4 regions of the Streptomyces sp. HUAS 31 genome follow, and region 1 is predicted to be linked to each of the others. Evidence: riboswitches for the same ligand, from Rfam matches in the RefSeq annotation. Region 1 holds a riboswitch; each other region holds the start of a gene.
What was found. A riboswitch is a leader RNA that binds a small molecule or an ion and turns the genes downstream of it on or off. The one in region 1 is predicted to bind cyclic di-AMP.

Region 1 (7,059 bases):
CACCTTGTAGCGGCGGTGCTTGGCGTTGGACTCCAGGTAGTCGGCGACGATCGCCTCACGCTCGACGCCGAGGGCCAGCAGCGTCACGGCGATGGACAGGCCCGCGCGGTCCTTGCCGGCCGCGCAGTGCATAAGCGCCGGGACGCTGTCCTCGGCGAGGGAGTGCAGCACCTGGGAGTGTTCACCGGTGCGCTCCTTGATGATCGAGCGGTAGGAGACGATCATCCGGTTCGCGCCCTTGCCGTCCGACAGGATCCCGCGCAGCTGGTCGAGGTCGCCGTCCCGGACCATCTTCCAGAACTCCGCGCCGTCCGCCGGGTCGGAGAGCGGCAGGTTGACGTTGCGCACGCCCGGCAGCTCGACGTCCGGTCCTTCGAGCTTCTGGTCGGCGGCGTTGCGGAAGTCGAAGATCGTGTGCAGCCCCAGCGCGCCGAGGAAGTCTGCGTCCTCGGTCGTCGCGTGCGCGAGGTGGCCGCTGCGGAACAGCACTCCGTGCCGCACCCGTCGTCCGTCCACGGTGGGCAGGCCGCCCACATCACGGAAGTTGCGAACGCCCGCCAATTCGGGCTCGGTCGACGGGATCTGCTGCGTCACGGGGGCTCCTCCCAGTCAGTCCCGGCGGCGCGGCTCGGCGATGCGGCCGACGGGGTGCGCTCTCGACCATACGACATGGATTCCTGGGGCAATGAGTTGTCCACAGGCGTTGCCTCGGAGCCTCGCGGCCCTTGATGATGTTGGTACTTGATCGCACCCGTTCGTCTCTGTGGGGGCTTGATGCTGGGGATCTCCGACAACGGCCGTACGTGGCTCCTCTCCGGGCCGACCAGCAGTTACGCCCTCCACCTGACCGACGGCGACGAACTGCTGCACCTCCACTGGGGACCGCGGATCGGACTCGCCGACGCCGAGGCGCTCGCCGTGCGCCCGCTGCCGGAGTACTGGCCCTTCGAGTCCCCGCTCGACGGACGCGAGGAGTACCCCGTCGAGGGCGGCCCCCGCTTCGTACGGCCCGCCCTGTCCGTGCGCACCGACGAGCGGCGCGGCACCGAGTGGAGCTTCGAGCGCCACGAGTCCGAGGGTGACGAACTGCGGTTGCGCTTCCGTGACGGCGGACTGAACGTCACGCTGCACTACCGGATGCGCGGGGACGTCGTCGAGCGCTGGGTGACCCTGGACAACCAGGGAGCCGCCCTGGAGCTGCTGCGCGCCGACTCGGCGGCCTGGACCCTGCCCGAGCGGGAGGGCTGGCGGCTGTCCCAGCTGCACGGCCGCTGGGGCGCCGAGTCACGGCTTGCGCGGGCCCCGCTCACCTACGGCGAGAAGGTCATCGGCAGCCGCCGCGGCCACACCGGACACCAGCATCTGCCGTGGGTCGCGCTCGATGCGGACGCCACCGAGGAACGCGGCGAGGTCTACGGCTGCGCCCTCGGCTGGTCCGGGTCCTGGCGGATAGCCGTTGCCCAACTCCCGGACGCGCGCGTGCAGGTCACCGGCGGCGCCGGTCACGACGACTCTGGCCTGCTGCGGCTGGCCGCGGGGGAGTCCTTCACCACGCCCGTCTTCGCCGGCCTCTGGAGCGACGGCGGCTTCGGCGGGGCGAGCCGCGCCTGGCACGCGTACCAGCGCGCGTATGTGATCCCGGACGCAGACCGGGACCGGCCGGTGCTGTTCAACTCCTGGGAGGCGACCGAGTTCGACATCTCCGAGGAGCAGCAGAGCCTCCTCGCGCGGCGGGCCGCGGCCATCGGCGTCGAGCTGTTCGTGGTGGACGACGGCTGGTTCGGGACGCGCACCAGCGACCGCGCCGGGCTCGGTGACTGGACGCCCAACCCCGACCGCTTCCCCTCCGGCCTCAAGCCGCTCGCCGAGTACGTGCACGCGCTCGGCATGCAGTTCGGCATCTGGGTCGAACCAGAAATGGTCAATCCGGACAGCGAGCTGTATCGCGCACATCCTGATTGGGTTCAGTACCAATCGGGACGAAAGCGTACGGAATTTCGCAATCAGCTCGTGCTGAACCTGGCCCGCGACGACGTCCGGGAGTACCTCTGGGAGCGGCTCGACGGGCTGCTCTCCAGTGCTCTGATCGACTATGTGAAGTGGGACTTCAACCGCTGCTTCAGCGATGCCGGCTGGCCCGGTGAGGCGTATCCGCAGCGCCTGTGGGTCGACCATGTGCATGCCCTGTACGACCTGCTGGACCGGCTGCGCGCCGCTCACCCCGGCGTCGCCTTCGAGTCCTGCTCGGGCGGCGGCGGGCGCATCGACCTCGGTGTGCTCGGCCGTACGGACCAGGTGTGGACCTCGGACAACACCGACCCGCTCGACCGGCTCGCCATCCAGCACGGCTTCAGCCAGATCCATCCGGCCCGGGCCATGGCCGCCTGGGTCACCGACAGCCCGAACGCCATGCTCAACCACCGTGCCAGCTCGCTGCGCTTCCGGTTCGTGAGCGCGATGGCCGGGGTGCTCGGTGTCGGCGGCGACCTCGCGCGGTGGACCGAGGAGGAGCTCGCCGAGGCCGGGGAGTGGGTGGCGCTCTACAAGGAGATCCGGCCCCTGGTGCAGCGCGGCGACCTGTACCGGTTGCGGCCCCCGCGGGGCGGGCTGAGTGCGGTGCAGTACGTGCTCGGGGACGAAACGGTCGTCTTGGCCTGGCTCCAGGCGCAGAGCTACGGCGAGCCCCTCCCGGCGCTCCGGCTGCGTGGTCTGGATCCGACAGCTGCGTATGAATGCCTTGAAACGGGCGAAATTCACCGAGGGGCCGTACTGGTGCATCACGGACTGCGCGCCAACCTGAAGGGCGACCTTGATGCGATGGTTATTCGACTCCGTCGCATCTAGGCGATCTGTCCGAATTGGCACCTTCATTCCAACTCGCTCTGCAATAAAGAAAGCTGGAGCAGTGTCACGTGAGGAGCGTCATAGCCGTGACGGTGCGTCGCCCGTCATGTCCACGTAATTCATAGGCTTTTCAAGGGGCTTTGAGTCGGGCGACGCCCTCATATTTCACGCACGGTGACGGCTAATTCCCACAAGGGATCAACAGGAACGCATTCGGACGGAACCTCTCACTTGTTCCCATGCGTCTTCCTCGCTTACGTTCGCCACCAATCCGGACGGACGCCCAATCCTGCCGCCGCTCGGATTCCGCGCAAACTCACCCGTGCACGGCAGGAGCGGGGGACCCACAGGTACAACCGCCTGTTCCGGTCTCCGGAACGGCTAGGGGTCAAGTCGCGCCATGGCGCGGCCGGGCATCTCCAGCCCGCACCCGACAGCTCACCTCGCAGGCGCCGGAGAGGAATTCGTCATGCCCGCGAAGGGTAAGCATCGCCGTCCGAAGTCCCTGCGCTTCACCCGCTCCATAGCCGTCGCCGGAACCGGTGGCGCCGCTCTCGCTCTTCCGCTCATGGGAGCCACCGGCGCCCACGCCGCTCCCTCGCAGTCCGTTTCGGAAAAGGCCGTTCAGTCCCTTCCGGTCGCCGGCCAGAAGGCCGCCGACAAGAAGGTCGCCCAGAAGAAGACGGACGTGCGGACCTATTCGGTGAAGGTCGGCGATTACCTTTCGAAGATCGCCGACGAGCAGAACGTCAGCGGTGGCTGGAAGAAGCTCTACGCCGACAACCGTGAGGCCGTCGGCTCCGACCCGTCGCTGATCCACCCGGGCCTCAAGCTCGCCATCGGCGGCAAGAAGGCCGCGACGACCGCCCCCAAGTCGTCGCCCTCCAAGCCCTCTTCGGCGTCCAAGTCGTCCGCGAAGGACTCGTCCGCCGCGAAGCCCGCCGCGCCCAAGAAGGCGACCGCGGCCGCCGAGACCACCAGCACCGTCAACGGCTTCTCCGCCCCGCTGTCCGGCGCCTCCCTCGGCACCGGCTACAAGGTCGCGGGCAGCATGTGGTCCAGCGGTTACCACACCGGCGTCGACTTCGCCGCCGCCACCGGCACCCCGCTGAAGGCGGTCGGCGCGGGCACCGTCGTCTCGGCCGGCTGGGGCGGCGCGTACGGCAACCAGGTCGTCATCCAGCTCGCCGACGGCTACTACGCCCAGTACGCCCACCTGTCCTCGCTCTCGGTCTCCAGCGGCCAGACGGTGACCGCGGGCCAGCAGATCGGCCTCTCCGGTGCGACCGGCAACGTCACCGGCCCGCACCTGCACTTCGAGATCCGCACCACGCCGGACTACGGCTCGGACGTGGACCCGGTCGCCTACCTGCGCGCCAAGGGTGTCGCCATCGGCTGACGCGGCGCCACGCCAGAACCACCTGCCTGACACGCGGCCGAAGGCCGGACCCCGATCCCCGGGTCCGGCCTTCGGCATGTTGCGCCCACAACACCCCTGTTCAAAGGGTTATTCCACGTTTGGTGAACACTTTAGGAGTGGCTTATCTCACCGATCGTCAACCCTTTCCTACGGTCGCGTAGGTCACATTCGAAGGTGAATCATGGGCCGATGTGGCAGACGATTCGAAGAGTGACAGCAGTGCAGTGATCGGGTCGTACGTTGCGGTGGGGGACAGCTTCACCGAGGGCGTCGGCGACCCCGGCCCCGACGGCGCGTTCGTCGGCTGGGCCGACCGGTTCGCGGTCCTGCTCGCGGACCGGCGCCCCGAGGGCGACTTCGACTACACCAACCTCGCCGTACGCGGCAAACTGCTCGACCAGATCATCGAGAACCAGCTTCCGAAGGCCGCCGAACTGGCCCCGGACCTGGTCTCGTTCTCTGCGGGCGGCAACGACATCATCCGACCCGGAACCGACCCCGACGAGGTCGCCGAGCGCTTCGAGCGGGCGATCGTCCGGCTCACCTCGGCCGTCGGCACCGTCATGGTGACGACCGGCTTCGACACCCGTGGCGTGCCCGTGCTGAAGCATCTGCGCGGCAAGATCGCCACGTACAACGGACATGTGCGCGCCATCGCCGACCGGTACGGCTGCCCGGTGCTCGACCTGTGGTCCCTGAAGACCGTTCAGGACCGCCGCGCCTGGGACGACGACCGGCTCCACCTGTCTCCCGAGGGGCACACGCGCGTGGCGCTCCGCGCGGGCCAGGTCCTCGGCTTGGAGATCCCCGCCGACCCGGACCAGCCCTGGCCGCCGCTCCCGCCCCGCGGCACCCTCGAGGTCCGGCGGGACGACGTCCACTGGGCCCGCGAGTACCTGGTGCCGTGGATCGGCCGACGACTGCGCGGCGAGTCGTCGGGCGACCATGTGACGGCCAAGGGCGCGCTGTCCCCGGACGACATCAAGATGCGGATCCGATCGGTGGCTTGAGAGAGGTTCCCGAGCGACCGATACGTCCGGGCCGTACCGATGGCTGATCGGTGCGGCCCGGACGTATGTGGTCACGCCACGTGTGCTCGCACCACACACACCATCACCGGTTCGACGCCGTCAACGCCTTCCGCTCCAGCCCGAGTTCCCGGGCCAGCGCCTCGTCCACCCACTCCTGGGCACGCGTACGCGAGATCGAGCCCGGGTACGACGTCAGCTGTACGGCGAGCCCGTCGAGGAGGGCCGTCAGGCGCAGGGCCGTGCCGCCGGGGTCCGGGCAGGGGAACTCGCCGGCGGCGACGCCCTCGGCGATCACCTCGGCGATGGCCCCCTTCCACTGCCGGTCGAGGTCCCGGGTGACCTCCTGGAGCGCGGGTTCGCGCAGCGCCGCCGCCCAGCCCTCGATCCACAGCCGCCAACCCTTGGCCTGACCGGTCGGCGCGTACCAGCGCACGGCCGCCCGCAGCCGCCGCAGTGCCGTCGTACGGCGTCCGAGGAGCCGGCGCAGACGGGCCAGGTCGCCTTCGGCCGCATGGGTGAACGCGGCCGCGACGAGCTTCTCCTTGGTGTCGAAGTGATACAGCACCAGCGCGTTGCTCACGCCGAGCACCGAGGCCACGTCGGCGATCCTCACCGCCGCCACGCCCCGCGCCTCTATCTGCTCGACGGCGGCGCCCAGCAACTCCTCACGCCGTTCCGCCACGCTCAACCGCACTCTTGCCACGTCGTCACCCTAAAGCCTCGTCACCGGCCGTTCCCCGGCCAGGTCCGGCCGGGCCCCGGGACCGCAGTCACCGGTGCCAGCCGAACCGTTCGGTGATCAACGGCAGCCGGTCCGCAGCGATGGCGTGCGCGGCGACCCGCGGAGCCGTCCCGTCCGCCTCGGCACGCGCCAGCGTGAGGTCGGTCAGGGCGCGCATCGAACGTCGTGTGTGGGCGAACGCCTCGTCGGCGTCCGGGCCGATGTCCCCGAACAGCGTCCACCACCACCAGGCGTTCGTACCCGAGTTGACCACGACGTCCGGCAGCACGATGACGCCCCGGGCGGCCAGCAGCGCCTCGGCGTCGGGCCGTACGGGCATGTTGGCCGCCTCGGCGATCCAACGCGCGTTGACACGGCCCTGGTTCGAGGCGTCGATCACGTACGACACGGCCGCCGGTACCAGCACCTCCGCCTCGGCCGAAAGCCAGGCGTCGCCCGGCAGCTCGCGGTCCCCGGGACGCAGTACGGCCCGGTCGACGGTGCCGTGGGCGTCGCGTGCCGCAAGCAGGCTCTCGACGTCCAGCCCGGCCGGATTGGCGATCGTGCCCTTGATGTCGGCGACGGCCACGACGGTGAGCCCCGCGCGCGTGAGGAAGCGAGCCGTGGCCCCGCCCATGGTCCCCAGGCCCTGCACGGCGACGCGCGTCCTCCAGTACGGCACACCGGCCCGGTCCAGCGCGGTCAGCACCGACTCCGCGACCCCGCAGCCACCGACCAGTTCGTCCAGCCCGATGCCGTCGACCTCGACCGCGAACGCCTCCGCGAGCCGCCGCCGGGATCCCGCCTCGTCGTCGAGCAGCGGATACACGGCCTGGACCGACGAGACGAGCCCCGCCTCGACCGCCGCCCGGTCGACCACGTCCTGGGCGAGACCGAGGTCCTCGCCGGTGGTCCAGAGATTCTCGATGTACGGCCGCATGCTCCGCAGGTAGCGCACCAGCAGCCCGTACGCCTCCGGGTCCCGGGGATCGCAGTCGATGCCGCCCTTGGCGCCGCCCAGGGGGACGTACCGCGCCTCCGGG
Region 2 (7,059 bases), 1.2 Mb from region 1:
CCAGGCGCTCGGCGTCATCAACGGTGATGGGGCGGATGCGCGCGGTGCCGCCGTCGCGCAGCACCACGTCGGCTTCCCAGTGGGCGGGGTACTCGTGCCTGTCCGAGGCGCTCTGCATGGGGCCCAGATTACGGCTCGCGTACGACAACGGCGCGAGGCAGTCTGTTCGGGACGTCACATGGGGTCGAGGCCGCGACCCCACGGTCACCACGGGAGGGTGTTTTGTCCCTCCCGGCCTGCTTCACGAGTGTGGGAAACTGGTCTAGACAACCCTGAACACCGAAGGGCAGCATCACATGGCTGAGCGCCGCGTCAACGTCGGCTGGGCCGAGGGCCTCCACGCCCGCCCCGCTTCCATCTTCGTCCGGGCCGCCACGGCCGCAGGTATCCCGGTGACGATCGCCAAGGCTGACGGCAACCCCGTCAACGCGGCCTCCATGCTGGCCGTGCTGGGCCTGGGCGCCCAGGGCGGCGAGGAGATCGTCCTCGCCTCCGACGCCGAGGGTGCGGACGCCGCCCTCGACCGTCTGGCGAAGCTGGTCTCCGAGGGACTCGAGGAGCTGCCCGAGACGGTCTGAATGACCTGAGCGGGTATCCCGATCGAACGGTGAAGCCGCGTCCGCCTTTCCGGCGGGCGCGGCTTCGCTGTTTTCGGGAGGGCGCCGACGGAATTTAACGCACGGCGGTGACACATCCGAAAAAGGGCAGCGGAAATTACCCGCCGCCGAATATCTCTTCTTTGTATACGGCGCCTGTGTTAATGCCGCAGGCTCGGCATGTTTACGGGATGTTGCGAATTCCTCACACGCTCCGCGCGCTCGCCGCCGGTGCCGAACCTCAGACGGTGCGCCGCGAGGGAGCGCTCGGTGTGCACAGCGGTGATCGCGCGGGCGCGTTCGCCGTCGCCGCGCGCCACCGCGTCCACGATCGCGCCGTGCTCGGTCCAGGACTCCACGGGATCGGCGGGCGCCTCCACGGCGTACATCCAGGCGATCTTGTGGCGCAGCTGGGCCAGTATCGAGGTCAGGGCGGGGCTGCCGGTGGACTGGGCGAGCGTCTCGTGGAACCAGCTGCCCAGAGAGCGCAGGTCGTCGCTGTTCCCGCGCTTGGCCCGCTCCTGCCCCAGCCTGACCAGGCCGCGCAGGACCTTCAGATGGGCCTCGGTGCGCCGCTGGGCGGCCCGGGAGGCGCCCAGGGGTTCCAGCAGGCCGCGCATCTCCAGCAGGTCGGCTGCCTCCTGCTCGGTCGGTTCGGCGACGCACGCGCCCGCGTGGCGCCGGGTCACCACGAAGCCCTCCGCCTCCAGGGTGCGCAGGGCCTCGCGCACGGGGACACGGGAGACGCCGTAGCGGCGGGCGAGCAGTTCCTCGGTGAGCCGGCTGCCGCGCTCGTAGACACCGGCGACGATGTCGTCCCGGATCGCCGTGCACACCGAGTGCGCCGGAATACGCATGACCGACCTCCGCCTTAATCCCCGTGAAACGTCGACGAATGACGTGTTCCCGAGGACTCTATTGCAACCGGCCGGAATTTCCGACGGCGAGCCGGAATCCATGGATATTTTTTGGTCAGCGTAACGTCCGGAAACAACGAAAGCCCCGGCTCGGGGAGCCGGGGCTTCGAGGATGCGCGGTGGTGGCGTCAGACGTTCACGCCGTGCCCGCGCAGATAGGCGACGGGGTCGATGTCGGAGCCGTACTCCGGCGTCGTGCGGGCCTCGAAGTGCAGGTGCGGCCCGGTGACGTTGCCGGTGGCGCCGGACAGGCCTATCTGCTGGCCCGGGGTGACGGCCTGGCCGACCGAGACGCCGATGGACGACAGGTGGCCGTACTGCGTGTACGTGCCGTCGTTCATCTTGATCACGATGTTGTTGCCGTACGCCCCGCCCCAGCCGGCCTCGACGACGGTGCCGGAGCCGACCGCGTGGACGGAGGTGCCGCTGGCGGCGTGGAAGTCGACGCCGGTGTGGCTTCCGGAGGACCAGACGGCGCCGCCGGACTTGTAGCCGGTGGAGACGTACGAGCCGGCGATCGGGGAGACGTACGACAGCAGGCGCTTGCGCTCGGCCTCGCGGGCGGCGCGCTCCTTGGCCTCGCGCTCGGCCTTCGCCTTCGCGGCCGCCTTCTCGCGGGCCGCCTCCTGAGCGGCCTTCTTCGCGGCGGCGGCCTCCGCGGCGGCCCGCTCCTGAGCGATGGCCTGGGCGTCGATCTGGTCCGCGATGGAGTTCTCGACGGTGACGACGGGTATGAGACCGGTCTGCTCCGCGGCGGGCTCGGCGGCGAGCGCGGGGGCGGCCAGGGTGCCGACGACTCCGGTGGCGGTGAGCGCGGCGACTCCGGCCGCGCGGGCGGTGGTGCGCTCGAACCGGCCGGGCTTACGGTGCTTCCCGGTGGGGCGGTTCTTCCCCGTGGCGCAGGTGAACGCCATGAAGTGGCTGGTCCTTTCCTTCCCTCTCGCCTACCGGGTTAGCTGACGGGTTCGGAGCAGGAAGGTCTCCTACGGGCCCCCTCGCGACTCGCGCGGGCGTCCGATTCACCCCAGGGACTACGGGTGGGTCCCCGGCTCCCCAGGCTCGCGCCTTACGGGGACTCGGCGATGGCTGTCCGGTGCCGCGGGCGCGGCGCACTGCCTGACGGACAGCCCGGAAGACGCTAAACGCGGCGTCTTTCAATCCCCAAACGGATCGCGGCTTTTGTAGCGCATCCCACAGACCAGACAGGCAACCTCTCCCTCAATTCGGGCATAAGGGGGCCCTGGTGACTCAAGGGTCACCAGGGCCTCTGCACGCGCGTGGCGCCGGACGGCGCGAGCCCGTCCTCTACTCGGCTGCCACGACCGTGACTTCGCCGATGCCGAGGGCCTCCACGGGCTCCCGGATCTCGGCCGCGTCACCGACGAGGATCGTCACCAGACGGTCCACAGGGAAGGCGCTCACGGCCGCCGCGGTGGCCTCGACCGTGCCGGTCGCGGCCAGCTGCTGGTACAGCGTCGCCTGGTAGTCGTCGGGCAGGTGCTGCTCGACCTGGTCGGCCAGCGTGTTCGCCACGGACGCCGCGGTCTCGTACTTCAGCGGCGCCACCCCGACGAGGTTCTGCACGGCGAAGTCCCGCTCGGCGTCGGTGAGCCCCTCGGCCGCGACACCGCGCAGGACCTTCCAGAGGTCGTCCAGGGCCGGACCGGTGTTCGGGGTGTCGACGGAGCCGCTGATGGCGAGCATCGCCGCGCCCGTGCCCTCCGGGGCGGAGCGCAGGACCTGACCGAAGGCCCGCACGCCGTAGGTGTAGCCCTTCTCCTCGCGCAGGACCTTGTCCAGACGGGAGGTGAGGGTGCCGCCGAGGCAATAGGTGCCGAGCACCTGCGCGGGCCACACGCGGTCGTGCCGGTCGGGGCCGATGCGGCCGATCAGCAGCTGCGTCTGGACGGCGCCGGGGCGGTCGACGATGACGACCCGGCCGGTGTCGTCCGCGACGACCGGCGGGACCGCGCGCGTCTCGCCCGGCGAGCCGGTCCAGGCGCCCAGGGTGTCGCCGAGCAGGGCGTCGAGGTCGACGCCGGTGAGGTCGCCGACGACCACGACGGTGGAGGTGGCGGGGCGTACGTGCCGCTCGTAGAAGGCGCGTACGGACGCCGAGTCGATGCCCTCGACGGTTTCCTCGGTGCCCTGGCGCGGGCGGGACATGCGCGAGGTCGCCGGGAACAGCTCCTTGGAGAGCTCCTTGGCGGCCCGGCGCGAGGGGTTGGCCAGCTCGTGCGGGATCTCGTCGAGCCGGTTGCGCACCAGGCGCTCGACCTCGCTGTCCTCGAACGCGGGCGCCCTGAGGGCGTCGGCGAGCAGGCCGAGCGCCTTGGGCAGGCGGGAGACGGGCACTTCCAGGCTCACCCGGACGCCGGGGTGGTCGGCGTAGGCGTCGAGCGTGGCGCCGCAGCGCTCCAGCTCGGCGGCGAACTCCTCGGCGGTGTGCTTGTCGGTGCCCTCGGACAGGGCACGCGCCATGATCGTGGCGATGCCGTCGAGGCCCTTCGGCTCGGCGTCCAGGGGCGTGTCCAGGAGCACCTCGACGGCGACGACCTGCTGGCCGGGGCGGTGGCAGCGCAGGACGGTGAGGCCGTTGTCCAGCTTGCCGCGCTCGGGCGCCGGGAACGCCCAGGGACGGGCCTGGCCCGCCTGGGGCTGCGGGTGGAACTCCATGCTGGCGAGCTCGGTCACTGCGCCGACTCCTCGTTCTCGTCGGTGGCGGGGGCGGCCCCGTCGGTGGCGGCGGCTTCCAGTTCCTCGGCCTCGTCGCCGACCGGCTCGTACACGAGCACCGCGCGGTTGTCGGGGCGCAGCCGGGCCTGGGCGACGGCCTTGACCTCGTCGGCGGTGACGTCGAGGACACGCTGCACGGCGGTGAACGCCAGCTGCGGGTCGCCGAACAGGACGGCGTACCGGCACAGTTCGTCGGCGCGGCCCGCGACGGTGCCGAGCCGGTCCAGCCACTCGCGCTCCAGCTGGGCCTGCGCGCGCTCCATCTCCTCGGCGGTGGGGCCCTCCTGTGCGAAGCGGGCGAGCTCCTCGTCGACGGCCGACTCGATGACGGGCACCTCGACGTCGCCGGAGGTCTTCACGTCCAGCCAGCCCAGCGAGGGCGCGCCGGCCAGGCGCAGCAGGCCGAAGCCGGCCGCGACAGCCGTACGGTCGCGGCGCACGAGGCGGTTGTAGAGGCGGGAGGACTCGCCGCCGCCGAGGACGGTCAGCGCCAGGTCGGCGGCGTCGCACTCGCGCGTGCCGTCGTTCGGGAGGCGGTAGGCGGCCATCAGCGCCCGCGCGGGGACGTTCTCCTCGACGACCTCGCGCAGCTGCTCGCCGATGACCTCGGGCAGCGAGCCGTCGCGCGGGGCGGGCTTGCCGTCGTGGCCCGGGATGGAGCCGAAGTACTTCTCGACCCAGGCGAGCGTCTGCTCCGGGTCGATGTCGCCGACGACGGACAGGACGGCGTTGTTGGGCGCGTAGTAGGTGCGGAAGAACGCGCGGGCGTCCTCCAGGCTGGCCGCGTCCAGGTCGGCCATCGAACCGATCGGAGTGTGGTGGTACGGGTGTCCGTCGGGGTACGACAGCGCGGTCAGCTTCTCGAAGGCCGTGCCGTAGGGGACGTTGTCGTAGCGCTGGCGGCGCTCGTTCTTGACGACGTCGCGCTGGTTCTCGAGGCTGACCTCGTCGAGCGCCGTCAGGAGGCTGCCCATGCGGTCGGCCTCCAGCCACAGCGCGAGCTCCACCTGGTGGGTGGGCATGGTCTCGAAGTAGTTGGTGCGCTCGAAGCTGGTGGTGCCGTTCAGCGAGCCACCGGCGCCCTGGACGAGCTCGAAGTGCCCCGTGCCCTTGACGCTGTTCGAGCCCTGGAACATCAGGTGCTCGAAGAGGTGGGCGAGTCCGGTACGGCCCTTGACCTCGTGGCGGGAGCCGACGTCGTACCAGAGGCAGACCGCGGCGACCGGCGTGAGGTGGTCCTCGGAGAGCACCACGCGCAGGCCGTTGGCCAGGCGGTGCTCCGTCGCGGTGAGGCCGCCGGATTGTGCCTCCGGTGTGGCCGTGTGACCCATGGGCAAGGTGTCCTTCCGGTCGCGTGCACTTCCTTGTGCCGAGCAGTTCGGCATAAGTTCCTGCCACTGTATGCAGCGTGCGAAGGCTCGGCGAAGTTCCCGGTCAGAACGGCTCCCTCGGGACGCGCGTGTGGCGTGTGGGGTGGATGTGCCGTGTGTGTACGGGGGCGATCACTCCGGCGAGTGAACGCTCGTGGGGCGTGGGCTTGCCACCGAGGTCGGAGTGTGGGTGCGGGCCCCCTCGTCCGGGCCTGTCGGCACTCGATGGCGTAGTCGGTCGCCGATGGGGCCCGCCGTCGGCGACACTTCTCACGCGCCGGGCCGGAGCCCAACATCGGGTCCTGGTCGGTGGTTGTCAGTGCCGCGGTCCACAATGGTCCGCGTCAGATCCGTCCACGCTTCAGCAAGGAGCCGGCAGCGATGGCCCGCCGTAGCACGAAGACCCCGCCGCCCGACGACTCGTACGAGGAGAAGATCCTCGACATCGACGTCGTCGACGAGATGCAGGGCTCCTTCCTCGAGTACGCGTACTCGGTCATCTACTCCCGCGCCCTGCCCGACGCCCGCGACGGCCTCAAGCCGGTGCACCGCCGCATCGTCTACCAGATGAACGAGATGGGCCTGCGCCCCGACCGCGGCTATGTGAAGTGCGCCCGCGTCATCGGCGAGGTCATGGGTAAGTTGCACCCGCACGGCGACGCGTCGATCTACGACGCCCTGGTGCGCATGGCGCAGCCGTTCTCCATGCGCGTCCCGCTGGTCGACGGCCACGGCAACTTCGGCTCGCTGGGCAACGACGACCCGCCGGCCGCCATGCGGTACACCGAGTGCCGTCAGGCCCAGGCGACGAGCCTGATGACCGAGTCGATCGACGAGGACACGGTCGACTTCACCCCGAACTACGACGGCCAGGAGCGGGAGCCGGTGGCGCTGCCCGCCGCCTTCCCGAACCTCCTGGTCAACGGCGCGTCCGGCATCGCCGTCGGCATGGCCACGAACATGCCGCCGCACAACCTCGGCGAGGTCATCGCGGCCGCCCGCCATCTGATCCGCCACCCGAACGCGGATCTGGAAACCCTGATGAGGCACGTCCCGGGCCCCGACCTGCCCACCGGCGGCCGCATCGTCGGCCTGGCCGGCATCCGGGACGCCTACGAGACGGGCCGCGGCACCTTCAAGATCCGCGCCACGGTCGAGATCGAGACGGTGACCGCCCGCCGCAAGGGCCTCGTCGTCACCGAGCTGCCCTTCACGGTCGGCCCGGAGAAGGTCATCGCCAAGATCAAGGACCTGGTCGGCTCCAAGAAGATCCAGGGCATCGCCGACGTCAAGGACCTCACCGACCGCGAGCACGGCCTGCGCCTGGTCATCGAGATCAAGAACGGCTTCGTGCCGGAGGCGGTCCTGGAGCAGCTGTACAAGCTGACGCCGATGGAGGAGTCCTTCGGCATCAACAACGTCGCGCTGGTCGACGGCCAG
Region 3 (7,059 bases), 3.7 Mb from region 1:
GGGACCGGCCCGGCATCAGACGGGACGCAACAGCGGGGTCATCCACAGCGGGATCTACTACCGGCCGGGATCCCTCAAGGCGCGGTACGCGGTGCGGGGCGCCGCCGAGATGGTCAAGTTCTGCGCGGAGTACGGCATCGCGCACGCCGTCACCGGCAAGCTGATCGTCGCGACCGAGCGCGAGGAGCTGCCCCGCCTGCACGCCCTGGTGCAGCGCGGCCGGGAGAACGGCATTCCGGTCCGGGAGCTGCGGTCCCCCGAGATCACGGAGTACGAACCCGAGGTGCGCGGCCTCGCCGCCATACACGTCGGGACGACGGGCGTGTGCGACTTCGTCGGGGTCGCCCGGCAGCTGGCCGAGGGCTCGGGGGCGGACATCCGCTACGGCGCCGAGGTCGAGCGTGTCGACCGGCGGCCGGACCTGGGGGTCGCCGTGCGCACGACGGCCGGGGACATCGTGCGCGGACGGGTCCTGGTGAACTGCGCCGGGCTGTACTGCGACGAGGTGGCCCGGCTCACTGGGGACGAGCCGGAGGTGCGGATCGTGCCGTTCCGGGGCGAGTACTACTCCCTGGCACGGCCCGAGCTGGTGCGGGGGCTGGTCTATCCGGTGCCGGACCCGGCGTTCCCCTTCCTCGGCGTGCATCTCACGCGCGGCATCGACGGCGGCGTGCACATCGGCCCCAACGCGGTGCCGGCGCTGGCCCGGGAGGGCTACGACTGGGGTGTCGTACGGCCCAGGGAGGTCGGGACGACGCTGGCCTGGCCGGGAGCCTGGCGGATGGCGCGCCGGCACTGGCGGTACGGCGCCGGGGAGCTGCGGCGGTCGGTGTCCAAGGCGGCGTTCACGGTGGCGGTGCGCAGGCTGCTGCCCGCGGTGACGTCGGACGACCTGGTGCCCTCGGCCGCGGGGGTGCGGGCGCAGGCGGTGCTGCGGGACGGGTCACTGGTGGACGACTTCCTGATCAGCGAGGGCCCCCGGGCGGTGCACGTACTGAACGCCCCGAGCCCCGCGGCGACGGCTTCGCTGCCGATCGGCCGGGAGGTGGCCCGCAGGGCGCTGGCGGTGCTGGGCTCGGTGTGAAACCCGGTGCGTCCCGCTCCCCGTAAAATCGACCCCACTGTGTCTGACTCCCTCAACGCCTCCGAAGCCCCCCAGCCCGCCACCACCCCGGCTCAGCCCGGAACCGGTGAAGAGGGCGTGCGTCATGCCCCCGGGGTCTCCGTCCGGCACACCCGGGCCAAGGGTGAGCCGCGGTTCCCGGACGGGCCCAAGGCCGATCCGGCCGGGTCGCACTTCGAGCGGCGGATCCGCAGTTTCCAGCCGCGCCGCAGCCGGGTGACCGCGGGCCAGGCGGACGCGTTGCAGCGACTGTGGCCCAAATGGGGCCTGGACATCGACGGGCAGCACGTCGTCGACCTGGCCGAACTGTTCGGGAACGACAACCCCGTCGTCCTGGAGATCGGCTTCGGCATGGGCGAGGCCACCGCGCAGATGGCCGCCGGCGACCCCGGCACCAACATCCTCGCCGTCGACGTCCACACCCCGGGGCAGGGCAACCTCCTCAACCTCGCCGACCACCACGGGCTCGGCAACGTCCGCGTGGGCAACGGGGACGCCATCATCCTGCTGCGGGAGATGCTGGAGCCGGACGCGCTCGACGGGCTGCGCGTCTACTTCCCGGACCCCTGGCCCAAGAAGCGGCACCACAAGCGGCGCCTCATCCAGCCCGAGTTCCTCGGCCTCGCCGCGACCCGGCTGCGACCCGGCGCACTGCTGCACTGCGCCACCGACTGGGAGCCGTACGCCGAGCAGATGCTCGAAGTGCTGACCGCTCATCCCGACTTCGAGAACACCGCCCCCGACGGCGGTTTCGCGCCCCGTCCCGAGTTCCGGCCGCTGACCCGTTTCGAGGGCCAGGGACTGGACAAGGGTCATGTGGTGAACGACCTGCTCTTCCGCCGCGTACAGCGGTAGGAGCAGCGGGAAGAACAGCACCGACGAGAACATCGACAGCAGCAACCCCCCACCGGCGCCCGAGCCCCCTCGCGCTGCTGCGGGCGGCGCCCCTGCCTCGTTAGGGTCAATGCCGTGGCCACCTGTCCCCCGTACCCGACGCACCCCACCGGTCCCACCGGCGGCGCACTGCGGCACGCGCACTGGTGGCAGAAGCGATGGGTGCGCTACGGCGCGCTCAGCACCCTCCTCGCGCTCTCCGGCCTTGTCATCCTTGCGCTGGTGCGTGAGCAGACCGGCACCGAGGGGTTCCTGGTCGGACTCGGGCTCGCCGTGCTGCCCGTGCCGCTGCTGGTGGCGTCCTTCCGCTGGCTGGACCGGGTCGAGCCGGGTCCCTGGCGCAATCTGCTGTTCTCGTTCGCCTGGGGCGCCTGCGCGGCGGCGCTGATAGCGATCGTCGCCAACAGCTTCGCGACGAGATGGATAGCGACCGCGACGGCCGACCCGTCGCACGCGGACACCCTGGGCGCGACCGTCATAGCGCCCGTCGTGGAGGAGCTGGCGAAGGCCGCGGCCGTGCTGCTGGTCTTCCTGTTCCGCCGCCGGGACTTCACCGGCATCGTCGACGGCGTGGTGATAGCCGGCGTCACCGCCACCGGCTTCGCCTTCACCGAGAACATCCTCTACCTGGGTACCGCCTTCGGTACCGACCAGCTCAGCGGCGACAGCGGCATCGCCTCCGTCACGGCGGCGACCTTCTTCGTCCGCGTCATCATGTCGCCCTTCGCGCACCCGCTCTTCACGGTCCTGACCGGCATCGGCTTCGGGATCGCCGCGCTGTCGGGCGAGCGCCAGCAGGTGCGCCGCGTCCTGCTCCCGCTCCTCGGCCTGCTGCTCGCCATGGGCATGCACGCGATGTGGAACGGCTCCTCGGCCTTCGGCGAGTACGGCTTCTTCGCCGTGTACGCGACCCTCATGGTGCCCGCGTTCGGGCTGCTGACCTGGCTGGTGATCTGGACCCGGCAGCGCGAGCTGCGGACCGTGCGCGAGGAGCTGCCCGCCTATGTCGTCGCCGGCTGGCTGTCGCCGGGCGAACCGTTCGCGCTGGGCTCGATGCGGGAACGGCGGGTGGCCCGGCAGTACGCGCGCCGGCACGGCGGACGGACGGCGGCGCGGACCGTGGCGCAGTACGAGGCCTACGCCACCTCGCTGGCGTTCCTGCGGCACCGGGGCCGCCGCGGCCGGGCCGGCGCCGACTTCGTCGTACGGGAGCAGGAGTTGCTGCACGCGCTGTGGCACCGCCGGGAGTTCGCCCGCCCTGCCCTGGAGCACGCGGCCGCCGCACAGTCCTGGCGGGGGCACGAGCACGGTTACGGCCACCCGCACGTGGCGCCGCTGCCGGTCTACTGGCAGTCCTACGGCCAGGTCGAAGGGCCGATGTACGGCCCGGCGCCGTACCCCGCTTACAACCCGTACCGGACGTGACCGGGCCGGCGTACCGGGGGCGTTGACGGACTCTTCCGGACATGCCGAAAACCGGCAGCCCTGGCGTCGGGGGGTCGTCGCCAGGACTGCCGGGGATCAGACGCGATACCCGTCCAGGGGTGGAATCAGGGGGTGAGGCCCTTGCCCTGGAGCCAGGCCATCGGGTCGATGCCGCTGGTGCTGCCGCCGGGGTGCACCTCGAGGTGGAGGTGGGCGCCGGTGACATTGCCCGTGGCGCCGACGCGGCCGATGACGTCGCCCGTGTTGACCTTCTGGCCCACGCTGACGCTGATCGAGGACTGGTGCGCGAACCAGAGCTCGGTGCCGTCGTCGAGGGTGATCTCGGTCTTGTAGCCGTAGGAGCCGTCCCAGCCGGCGAAGGTGACCGTGCCGGAGTGGATCGCCTTGATCAGCGTCCCGGTGGGGGCGGCGAAGTCGAGGCCCGTGTGGTACCCGGAGGACCAGTAGGCGCCGGCCTGACCGAACGTCGAGGTGATCGTGTACGAGGAGGTCGGCAGCGTGTACTGCTTGGCCAGCTCGGCGAGGCGCTCGGCCTCGGCCTTCTTGCGGGCCTCTTCCTCGGCGGCTGCCTTCGCGGCGGCGGCCTTGGCCTTGGCCTCCTTCTCCGCCTTGGCGGCCGCGTCGGCGGCCTCCTTCTCGGCGGCGGCGACGGCAGCGGCGGCGGCCTTGTTGTCGATCTGGTCCTGCTGGAGCTCGGCCTGGGCGATGATCCGGCTGCGCAGCGCCTCACCGGCGTCCGAGGTGCCCTGCGCGGTCTGCTCGGTGGTCTCGCCCATCGTGCTGAGCGCGGTGGCCGCGTCGTCGGCCGGCTCGGACGAGTCGTCGGAGATCAGCGGCAGGTCGGGCATGGTGATGGCGACCGGCGGCTTGCCGCTGTTCGCGCTGGCCATGCCGCCCGCGCCGACGGCGGCTATGACGCCGACGCCGAGAACCGTGGAGCTGCGGGCGAGTCCCCCGCCACGCTGCTTGGAGACGCGGTGCCTGCCACGAACGGGGCGAATGGACTCCGCGGTGGGGTTCCACTCCTCGAACGGGCCCTCGTCGGTGCGGAAACGGTCGTAGCCGAAGGTGTCGGTGTCGCGTTGACTCGGCACGAACGGGGCTTGCGGAGCAGGCCGGTTGGACGCCACGTGGGCGTACTCCTTTCCTTCCTTCTCGCCTACCGGGTTAGCTGACGGGTTCGGAGCAGGAAGGTCTCCTACGCGCGTATATCAACCGTGACTTCCCGGCGATATTCGCGCGATTCACCCCAGGGTGGTGGTTCCCCGGCTCCCTTGCGGGACTCGGCGCGTGCGCACGGAGCCGCCTCTTGTGACGGCTGGGACGACCGCGCTGCGTTATCGAACGTTAATAGACGCGAGGTGCGGATTCCAAGCTGTTCCTCTTGATCATTAACGATTTTCGCCCGGACTTACAGGTCACGAGCGGCCTAAATCGGGCGAGTTGGCCAAACCTCAGAGGCCACACAGATATTGACGGTATGTCAGTTGTTATGCGGAGGGCGGTCGTCCGATCACCCCCGGTGACGACGGTCAAGGTCGGCGCACGGCAATGAGCGCCATGTCGTCCGCCATCCCTCCACCGGAGTGCCGTCGCACCTCCACCGAAAGCACACCGAGCAACGCCCCCGGTTCGCACAGCGCCTCGGTGCGTCCCGCGAAGGCCCTCTCGGGGTCGTAGAACCGTCCGCCGACGTCAAGCGGACGAACCGGCGGGCATATGAGATCCGCCCTTCCTCCACCTCACCAGGGTTGCCGAAGCGGCGGTGGGGAGCGAGCGCTGAGAGCCCGACCGGGAAAACACTCAGGGCCGGAACTGAATCAGTTCCGGCCCTGAGCCTTCAGTAGCGGGGACAGGATTTGAACCTGCGACCTCTGGGTTATGAGCCCAGCGAGCTACCGAGCTGCTCCACCCCGCGGCGATGACTCAATAGTACGCCATCCGCGGGACCCGAAGCACACGACTTTCCGGGGCACTGTCCTGACCAGGACTTTTCGGACAGCTGTGCGGGCCGTGTCACACCCTGGCGCTCAGGGCAGCAGGTGGGCGTTGGGCGCCTTGGCGCGCTCCTCGTACTCCGGCAGCACCAGCACCTCCACGCCCTGCGCCGCCAGCATCCCGCTCCCGTCGGCGCCCGCCACGAAGGTGTCCGGCTCCCGCCAGGCCGTCACCACCCGGCGGGCCCCCGCCCGGAGGATCAGCCGCGCGCAGGGCACCGGGCGGGACGAGCGGTGGGTGCACGGCTCCAGGCTGCTGTACACCGTGGCGGACGCGAGCCTCGGATCCCCGGCCGCGATCTTCGCCAGTGCCGCCTCCTCCGCATGCGCCACCGGATCGCCGCCCTCCCGGGAGTACCCGCGCGCCAGCTCGGTCCCGTCGGCCGCGACAACCACCGCGCCGACGCTGAAGGCCGTCTCCGACGGCGGGCACCGCTCCGCCAGCTCGCACGCCAGCGCCAGCCAGTGCCGGTCCGCGGCGGCGGGGAGGGCGCCGGTGCCGGGTGCCGTCGGCGCGTAGCGCATCAGTACGACGTCCTCGATGCGACGCGACTCCAGCAGCCGCAGCCGGCCACCCTGGTAGCCGCCCGGCCCGAACAACCGCGGCGCCTCGGGGTCGCCCACGAACAGCGGCGCCAGCACCAGCTGCAGCTCGTCCGCCAGCCCCTGTGTCATCAGCTGGGTGTGGATGGTGCCGCCGCCCTCGACCATCAGCCGCTCGACACCGCGCACCTCGCGCAGATGTGCCAGCAGGGCCCGCCAGTCCAGCTCGGGTCCCAGCGCGACGACGTCCGCCGCGACCGGCTCCCGGCGCAGCCGCTCCGCGCCCTTCTCCGTCGTGTAGACGATCTTGTCGCCGCCGGTGTGCCAGAAGTTCGCGGCCGCGTCCAGCTCGCCGGACGCGCTGACCGTGACCTTCAGCGGGTACTCCGGCCTGCCCGCCGCCACCCGCGCGGCCCGCCGCTCGGCCGAGTTCACCAACAGCCGCGGGTTGTCCGCCCGGATCGTGCCGGCGCCGATCAGGATGGCGTCCACGGACGCCCGGACCTCGTCGACCCGGTCGAAGTCGGCCGGACCGGACAGCAGCAGACGCTCGGGGGTGGTGTCGTCGAGGTAGCCGTCCAGGGAGACGGCGGCGGACAGCAGGACGTAGGGGTACGACGGCATCGGCGCGCTCTCCGGCTCGACAGACTGCGATCTTGGTTCAAGTTTGAAACAAACCTACACTGGTGGCATGACGACTCGCTGGCTCACCCCCGAGGAGCAGCGCGCCTGGCGCGCGTACATCGGCGCCGTCCACCTGGTGGAGGACGCGCTGGACCGGCAGCTCCAGCAGGAGGCCGGCATGCCTCACATGTACTACTCCATCCTGTCCACCCTGTCCGAGTCCCCGGAACGGCGGCTTCGGATGACCGATCTCGCGGAACGGCTGAAGATCACCCGCAGCCGGCTGACGTACGCCGTCACCCGGCTGGAGAAGGACGGCCTGGTGCGGCGCGAGGACTGCCGCTGGGACAAGCGGGGCAGCATCGCGGCACTCACCGACGAGGGCATGACGGTCCTGGAGGGCGCGGCGCCGGGCCATGTCGAGACCGTGCG
Region 4 (7,059 bases), 6.8 Mb from region 1:
ACGTACTGCCCGAGTTCACCGAACGCACCAGTTCCGGCCTCAGGACGCAGGATCCGTACTCGAAGCTGCTGGAGGAACGGATCGTCTTTCTCGGCACACCGGTCGACGACACGTCGGCGAACGACGTGATGGCCCAGTTCATGTACCTGGAGCACAAGGACCCCGACCAGGACATCTCGCTCTACATCAATTCGCCCGGCGGCTCGTTCAGCGCCATGTCGGCGATCTACGACACGATGCAGTTCGTCTCCTGCGACGTGGAGACGATCTGCCTGGGCCAGGCCGGGTCGAGCGGCGCCGTGCTGCTGGCGGCGGGCACTCCGGGCAAGCGGTTCGCGCTGCCGGGGGCTCGGGTGGTGATCCATCAGCCGGCGCTGACCGAGCCGATCGAGGGGCAGGCCAGTGATCTGGCGATCCAGGCCGCCGAGCTGACGCGGGTGCGGGCGCGGCTGGAGGAGATGCTCGCCCGGCACACCGGACGCGCCCGTGAGCAGGTGGCCGAGGACATCGAGCGGGACAAGGTCCTGACCGCCCAAGAGGCGCTGGAGTACGGACTGGTGGACCGGATCATCCCCAGCCGCAAGGAGACGCTCGCTCCGCCCACGGGGCGGTGACCGGCCGGTGCTGCCACCCGAATTGCCGCCGCTGCCCGCGCTGACGCGGGCGGAGGGCGAGTTGATCGACCGTTATCTTGACGTCGTGGACCTGCTCGGCCGGATCAACCCGGCGCACCACGGCGACACCTATCGCGGACTGCGGGCCGCCCAGGCGCTCGTGAGCAGGGCGGCCGAGCTGCGGGACGCGCTGGCGCTGATGCACCAGCGCGGTGAGACGGAGCTGCACGCTCCCACGCTGGCGCGTGCGTTGCGCGTGCTGGACGGAGAGCGCCGCACGGCTCGCGTCACGGTGCCCCCGCGCTCCGACAGTTGACGACCCCTGCAGCCGGATCCCGGGCGCCCCGGCCCATTGACGAGGCGTCCGGAACGGAGTTGAAACGGACCGAACGGCGTACCCCCTTTCGGCGTAGTCGGCCCTCCTGCCGTGCGGCCGTCAGGGTTGCGCAACAGGCATGAGCGGCAGACGGAATCACGCGCTCCGCCCCTGGTCCGGGACTCCTCGGGCATCTGGACACTCACCCGAACGGGGGGTCACCCACCCGAACGGGTGAGTGGTGAGTAACACCACAAACCCCCGATTCCGTTGGGTATTTCGCTCATCCGTGCGTCAAGATCCCTGTCTGACGACAAGCCCCCGCCACAGCGGCGGGGCGGTCCGGGCGGACGCCGAGTCCTGCCGCCGCCCGGATGACCGGTCGACAGGAGTGGATCGGCAGGAGTGGAGGACCCGAGCAAGACGGGTCGCCGGAGCGGACGTTCGTTCGAACCGAGCAGCCCTTGGGGTGAAGCCGCGGTAACGCGGCCGGGCAACTTCGCCAGCCCGAATCCGACAGGTCATCCTTCTCAGGCGGCTGACGAAGGGTTGCGCATGACTGCGCTCAATCGTGTCCCGTCGCTCATGGTCCGGGCCGGTACGGCTTCGGCCCTCACCATCGCCGCCGTGGGCGGCTCGATAGTGGCACCCGGCTTCACGTCCGAGGCCGAGGCAGCCACACCGGCGTCGAAGGCACTTCAGGTCGCGGCCTCCAAGAAGGGCTCCCCGTACCGGTGGGGCGCCACGGGCCCGAACCGGTTCGACTGCTCGGGGCTGACGCTCTACTCGTTCAAGAAGGCGGGCAAGAAGCTGCCCCGCACGGCTGCCCAGCAGTACAACAAGACCCGCCACATCTCCGCCAAGAACCGCAAGGCCGGGGACCTGGTGTTCTTCCACTCGGGGTCGTACGTCTACCACGTCGGCATCTACGCCGGGAAGGGAAAGATCTGGCACTCCCCGAAGACCGGGGACGTGGTCAAGCTGCAGAAGATCTGGACCAGGAGCGTCTGGTACGGCCGGGTCAAGTGACCTGCCCGGGGGCGGTGGCGGCACCCTGACGCGCCGTCACCGCTCTCGGGGCCTCACAGGGCGAGCAGCGGACCCGCGAGCAGGGCCGCGCCGAAGGCCGTCAGTGCGGCGCCGGTGGCGACCGTGACCGCACGTGCGGCGCGCGGCCGGCGCAGCCATCTGCCGAGCCGGTCCACCAGCAGGGCGACCACCTGGAACCACACCAGGGCGATCGCCAGCACGATCATGGCCAGCAGGAGAGTCCGGGGCAGGGCCGGAGCGCCCGCGGGCACGAACTGCGGCAGCACGCTGAGGAACGTGAGGGACGCCTTCGGGTTGAGGGCGTTGGTCACGAAGCCCTGCCGCAGTGGCCGGGCGGTGGACTCCGCACGCGTGTCCACGACTTCGGTGGGCCGCTGCCGCAGGGTCTGCACGCCCAGGTACAGCACATAGACGCCGCCGACCACCTGGAGCGCGCGGAACAGCGCCGGTACGGCGGCCAGGACCGCCGCCACGCCGACGACCGCCATCGTCACGTGCACCAGCAGCCCCGCCCCGATCCCGAGCGCACAGGCGATGCCCGCCCGGCGGGAGACGAGGGCGTTGCGTACGACGACGGTGAAGTCGGCCCCGGGCATGGCGACCAGGCCGGCGGAGACACCGGTGAAGGCGATGAGCTGAGCGTCCATGGACCCCAGCGTGCCGCCCGCCAGCCTTCAGTAGGTATTTCGAATATTCTGGCAATCCCTAAAGCACTTCTTAAGGCAGATGCGTGACCGAGGCGGAAGGAGGGCCGCATGTACGACCCGGTCCGGCTCGCCGCCCTGGTGGCGGTCGCGGAGGCGGGCTCGATCACCCGCGCCGCCGAACGGCTGGGGTACACCACGCCCGCGCTCTCCCAGCAGCTGGCCAAGCTGGAGCGCGAGGCGGGCACGGCCCTTCTGGTACGGCACCACAGGGGCACACGGCTGACGGGTGCGGGCGAGCTTCTGGTGGCCCGGGCGCGGCGGGTGCTCGACGAGCTGGACCGGGCCCGGCACGAACTCGCCCGGCTGACCGGCCTGTCCGGCGGCACCCTGCGCCTCGGCACCTTCCAGACGGCCGGCATCCATCTGCTGCCGCCGGCCCTGAGCGCCTTCCGCCGGGCGCATCCGGACGTGGAGCTGACGGTCGCCGACTACGAACCGTCGGCCGGTGTCGCCGCGGTGGCGGCGGGCGAGGTCGATCTGGCGCTGACGCACACCTACGAGCCCGCGGAACCGACCCCGCTGCCCGCATCCGTGGGCGTCGAGCCGGTCCTCGTCGAGGAACTGGTCCTGGTGTCCGCGCCGGGCCATGTGCTGACCAGCGGCGCCACGCGGCTGCCGCTGACCGAGCTGGCCGGGCAGCCGCTGATCAGCATGGCGCCGGACGCTCCGGCCCGGCGGGGTGTGGAGGCGGCGCTGACCGAGGCGGGGGCCATGCCGTCGGTGCTGGTGGCGACGCCGGGGTACCTGCTGGTGTGCGCCCTGGCCAGTGCGGGGCTCGGGGTCGCGGTCGTACCGGAGATGGTGGCGCGCACGTCGGTCGCTCCGGTGGGCGTGCGTGCGCTGGAGGGCGGGCGGTTGCGCCGTACGATCTCGGTCGCCTATCGCGGCGACGAGGCGGCTCCCGCCGCGGACGCCTTCCGGGCTCTGCTGCGCGGCACGTTCGCCCGCTCCGGGCAGCCGCTGCAGCCGTGAAGGGTCAGGACTCCTGCGGTCCCGCGGCGACGACCGGCTCGGCGGGGACCGTCCACGGCAGTTCGATGGAGACGGTCTTGCCGCCCTCGCGGGTGGGGCGCACTCTCAACTTGCCGCCGCATTCCGCGGTCAGCCAGCGGATGATCACCATGCCGCGTCCGTTGTCCTGCTGCACGGCGGCCGGCAGCCGCTTGGGGAATCGCGGATGGCTGTCGGTGACACCGATGCGCAGGTGTTCGTCACGGTCCAGCGCGAGGTCCACCGTGAAGGTGGGTGACTGGCCGAGGGTGTGCTGTACGGCGTTGGTGGTGAGTTCGGAGACGATCAGGCGGATGGTGTCGGCCACTTCCGTGTCCGGTGGCAGGCCCCATTCGGTGAGGGTGGTGAGCACGTAGGCCCGGGCCGCGGAGACCGAGGCGGGATCGCTCGGCAGAGTGACGGATGCTTCCAGGTGATCTGCCATGGCGACGTCGTCCCTTTCCCACGGGACCGTGGTCCGACACGGAGCGGATGGTTCGAGTACGGTCCCGGACTGGTGCTTCGTCGCCAGACTGCCATTACCGCACCCGTCACGGGTGGCGATCCACCAAGATATGCATATATCTGTCGCTCGAAGCGGTGAACTCTGCGACGGCAGAGCGTATTTGGGTGGCTCGGTTGGAGTAAGGAGTAGCCCATGCAGCACGGTCCCGCGGTACGCCGCCGGAAACTGGGCGCGGAACTGCGTGCGTTACGCACCGGGGCGGGGTTCACCAGCGGTGAGGCGGCCCGGCTGGCGGGCTGGCATCAATCCAAGGTGAGCCGGATCGAAACCGGCGCCAGCGGGGTGAAACCGGCCGATGTGCGGTTACTGCTCGACGTCTACGGCGTGGAGGACGCCCAACTGCGGGAATTGCTGGTGGTGTTGGCGGGCTCCGACGAGGGCGGTGGCCGGCATCACTGGTGGCACGCGTACCGCGGAGTACTGCCGCCGACGTACCGGGACTTCATCAGCCTGGAGTCCCAGGCGAGGGCGATGCGCACGCTGGAGACGTCGGTGGTACCCGGTCTGCTCCAGACGCCCGAGTACGCCCGGGCGGTGACCCGGGCCGCCGTCGGCGGGCTCGACGGCGACACCGACGACCGCCTCGACGCGCTGGTCGCGGTGCGGCTGGCCAGGCAGGACGTGCTGCGCGCGGATCCGCCGCTGAAGCTGAGCGCGGTGCTGGACGAGGCGGTGCTGCGCCGGGAGATCGGCGGGCCCGAGGTGATGGCGCGGCAGCTGAGCCGGCTGATGGAGGCCGCCCGACTGCCCCAAGTCCGCCTTCAGGTGCTGCCGTTCAGGGCCGGCGAGCATGTCGGCATCACTGGCCCTTTCGTTATCTTCTCATTTTCGAGCACTTCTGATCTGGATGTGGTTGTTCTCGACCACTTGACGAGTAGCCTCTACCTCGAACGGAAAGAAGACCTCCAGGCCTACACGGAGGCCTTCAACACCCTTCGGATCCACGCCCTTTCGCCCGAGGAATCGTTGGATTACATCGCCGCGCTAGGTGGCGGTGTGTAAGGAGGCACCATGACAGCAATGCCTCGGAACCTCATGTCCAGCACCGAACTGGCAGGTGCGCGGTGGTTGCGCAGCAGCTACAGCACCGGTGCGAACAACTGCGTCGAGACGGCACGGCCGCACTCCGGTCCCTGGACCGGGCTGCTCGCGGTGCGCGACTCCAAGGACCCGGCCGGCCCCGCGCTGCTCTTCTCCCCCGAGAGCTGGGCGGGTTTCACGGCCGCGCTCCAGTCCTGACCACCCTGACCGATCAGATCAACCCTGATCGATTCTGATCAGTTCCATCCGATGTGCGAGCAGGGCCGTGTCACGCCGACTCATGGTCGTGTCTCGCCGATCACTCGAACAGCGCGCTCGATCTCGGCCTCGGAGAGGTCCGCGCGGGCGGTCAGCCTCAGCCGTGAGATGCCGTCGGGAACGGAGGGAGGACGGAAACAGCCCACGGCGAGGCCCGCCGCACGGCACTCGGCCGCCCAGCGCACGGCCTTCTCCGGGGACGGGGCGCGCACGGAGACGACGGCGGCGTCCGGACGTACCGCCTCCAGACCCTCGGCGGTCAGCCGTGCGTGGAGTTCACGTGCCACCGCACCCGCCCGCGCCGCCCGCTCCGGTTCACGGCGCAGCAGCCTGAGCGCCGCCAGGGCCGCGCCCGTGGACGCCGGGGCGAGACCCGTGTCGAAGATGAACGTCCGCGCGGTGTTGACGAGATGCTCGATCACCCGCGCGGGGCCGAGGACGGCGCCGCCCTGGCTGCCGAGGGACTTGGACAGCGTGACGGTGACGACGACGTCGTCCGCCCCCGCGAGCCCGGCCGCCCACGCCGCGCCGCGCCCGCCGTCACCCAGGACGCCCAGGCCGTGGGCGTCGTCGACCAGTAGCCCGGCGCCGCGCTCCCGGCACGCCTCGGCGTACTCGGCCAGCGGGGCCGCGTCGCCGTCGACGGAGAAGACGGTGTCGGACACGACGACCGCCGTGCCCTCGTGCGTGTGCAGGGCCTTGCGTACCGCCTCCGGCTCGGAGTGCGGGACGACCTGGGTGGTGCCCCTGGCCAGTCGGCAGCCGTCGATGAGCGAGGCGTGGTTGCCGGCGTCCGACACGATCAGCGAGCCGTGCGGCGCCAGCGCGGTGACCGCGGCGAGGTTGGCCGCGTAGCCCGACGAGAGGACCAGCGCCGCCTCGAAGCCGCAGAAGTCGGCCAGCTCGCGCTCCAGCTCGGCGTGCAGCTGCGTCGTGCCCGTGACGAGCCGGGAGCCGGTCGCGCCGCCGCCCCAGGTGCGCGAGGCACGCGCCGCGCCCTCGGTGACCTCCGAATGGCGGGCCAGGCCCAGATAGTCGTTGCTCGCGAGATCGAGGAGCGGTGATACGGCGGGCCGGGGGCGCAGGGTCCGTACGAGCCCGGCGCGGCGGCGCAGCTCCGCCTGCTCGTCGATCCAGCCGAACGCCATGGTTCCTCCGGGGCTTTGGTGAGCGGTACACAGACGTCGCTTTTGTAGGCAGTGGACAGACCCTAGCCGTACGGCGGCCCGCCCACGGTGTGGCAATACCCACACATCGAAACGACAGGGTTGTGCAAACTCACCTTGGCTCGGACGCCCTCCGTACGTCAGGATCAGCTTCCATGGACCTGCTGAACACGCTGGTGGACAAGGGGCTTCGGCGCGAGCTGCCGACCCGCGAGGAAGCCTTGGCCGTCCTCGCCACTTCCGACGACGACCTGCTCGATGTGGTGGCCGCGGCCGGCAAGGTGCGCCGGCACTGGTTCGGCCGACGGGTGAAACTCAACTATCTGGTCAACCTGAAGTCGGGCCTGTGCCCCGAGGACTGCTCCTACTGTTCGCAGCGCCTCGGCTCCAC

Region 2: another riboswitch for cyclic di-AMP. It lies ahead of PGH47_RS31700 (M23 family metallopeptidase); the one in region 1 lies ahead of PGH47_RS36630 (peptidoglycan DD-metalloendopeptidase family protein).
Region 3: another riboswitch for cyclic di-AMP. It lies ahead of PGH47_RS20395 (M23 family metallopeptidase); the one in region 1 lies ahead of PGH47_RS36630 (peptidoglycan DD-metalloendopeptidase family protein).
Region 4: another riboswitch for cyclic di-AMP. It lies ahead of PGH47_RS06125 (C40 family peptidase); the one in region 1 lies ahead of PGH47_RS36630 (peptidoglycan DD-metalloendopeptidase family protein).

What each region holds. Positions count from the first base shown of each region.
Region 1 covers NZ_CP116353.1:8,277,717-8,284,775, forward strand. The annotation lists gene PGH47_RS36620 (tyrosine-protein phosphatase) at 1-594, opposite strand, end outside; gene PGH47_RS36625 (alpha-galactosidase) at 775-2,844, shown strand; cyclic di-AMP (ydaO/yuaA leader) riboswitch at 3,144-3,309, shown strand; gene PGH47_RS36630 (peptidoglycan DD-metalloendopeptidase family protein) at 3,314-4,243, shown strand; gene PGH47_RS36635 (SGNH/GDSL hydrolase family protein) at 4,489-5,274, shown strand; gene PGH47_RS36640 (TetR/AcrR family transcriptional regulator) at 5,378-5,998, opposite strand; gene PGH47_RS36645 (glutamate dehydrogenase) at 6,066-7,059, opposite strand, start outside.
Region 2 covers NZ_CP116353.1:7,108,100-7,115,158, reverse strand. The annotation lists gene PGH47_RS31715 (bifunctional acetate--CoA ligase family protein/GNAT family N-acetyltransferase) at 1-118, opposite strand, end outside; gene PGH47_RS31710 (HPr family phosphocarrier protein) at 297-578, shown strand; gene PGH47_RS31705 (GntR family transcriptional regulator) at 758-1,453, opposite strand; gene PGH47_RS31700 (M23 family metallopeptidase) at 1,642-2,427, opposite strand; cyclic di-AMP (ydaO/yuaA leader) riboswitch at 2,440-2,605, opposite strand; gene PGH47_RS31695 (M16 family metallopeptidase) at 2,819-4,207, opposite strand; gene PGH47_RS31690 (M16 family metallopeptidase) at 4,204-5,580, opposite strand; gene PGH47_RS31685 (DNA gyrase/topoisomerase IV subunit A) at 6,001-7,059, shown strand, end outside.
Region 3 covers NZ_CP116353.1:4,613,494-4,620,552, forward strand. The annotation lists gene lhgO (L-2-hydroxyglutarate oxidase) at 1-1,084, shown strand, start outside; gene trmB (tRNA (guanosine(46)-N7)-methyltransferase TrmB) at 1,124-1,978, shown strand; gene PGH47_RS20390 (PrsW family intramembrane metalloprotease) at 2,093-3,442, shown strand; gene PGH47_RS20395 (M23 family metallopeptidase) at 3,568-4,593, opposite strand; cyclic di-AMP (ydaO/yuaA leader) riboswitch at 4,605-4,762, opposite strand; tRNA gene PGH47_RS20400 (tRNA-Met) at 5,308-5,381, opposite strand; gene PGH47_RS20405 (dihydrofolate reductase family protein) at 5,494-6,627, opposite strand; gene PGH47_RS20410 (MarR family winged helix-turn-helix transcriptional regulator) at 6,695-7,059, shown strand, end outside.
Region 4 covers NZ_CP116353.1:1,435,376-1,442,434, forward strand. The annotation lists gene PGH47_RS06115 (ATP-dependent Clp protease proteolytic subunit) at 1-614, shown strand, start outside; gene PGH47_RS06120 (hypothetical protein) at 622-930, shown strand; cyclic di-AMP (ydaO/yuaA leader) riboswitch at 1,350-1,482, shown strand; gene PGH47_RS06125 (C40 family peptidase) at 1,486-1,959, shown strand; gene PGH47_RS06130 (LysE family translocator) at 2,013-2,627, opposite strand; gene PGH47_RS06135 (LysR family transcriptional regulator) at 2,736-3,659, shown strand; gene PGH47_RS06140 (ATP-binding protein) at 3,664-4,122, opposite strand; gene PGH47_RS06145 (helix-turn-helix domain-containing protein) at 4,336-5,205, shown strand; gene PGH47_RS06150 (DUF397 domain-containing protein) at 5,215-5,442, shown strand; gene PGH47_RS06155 (8-amino-7-oxononanoate synthase) at 5,523-6,650, opposite strand; gene bioB (biotin synthase BioB) at 6,824-7,059, shown strand, end outside.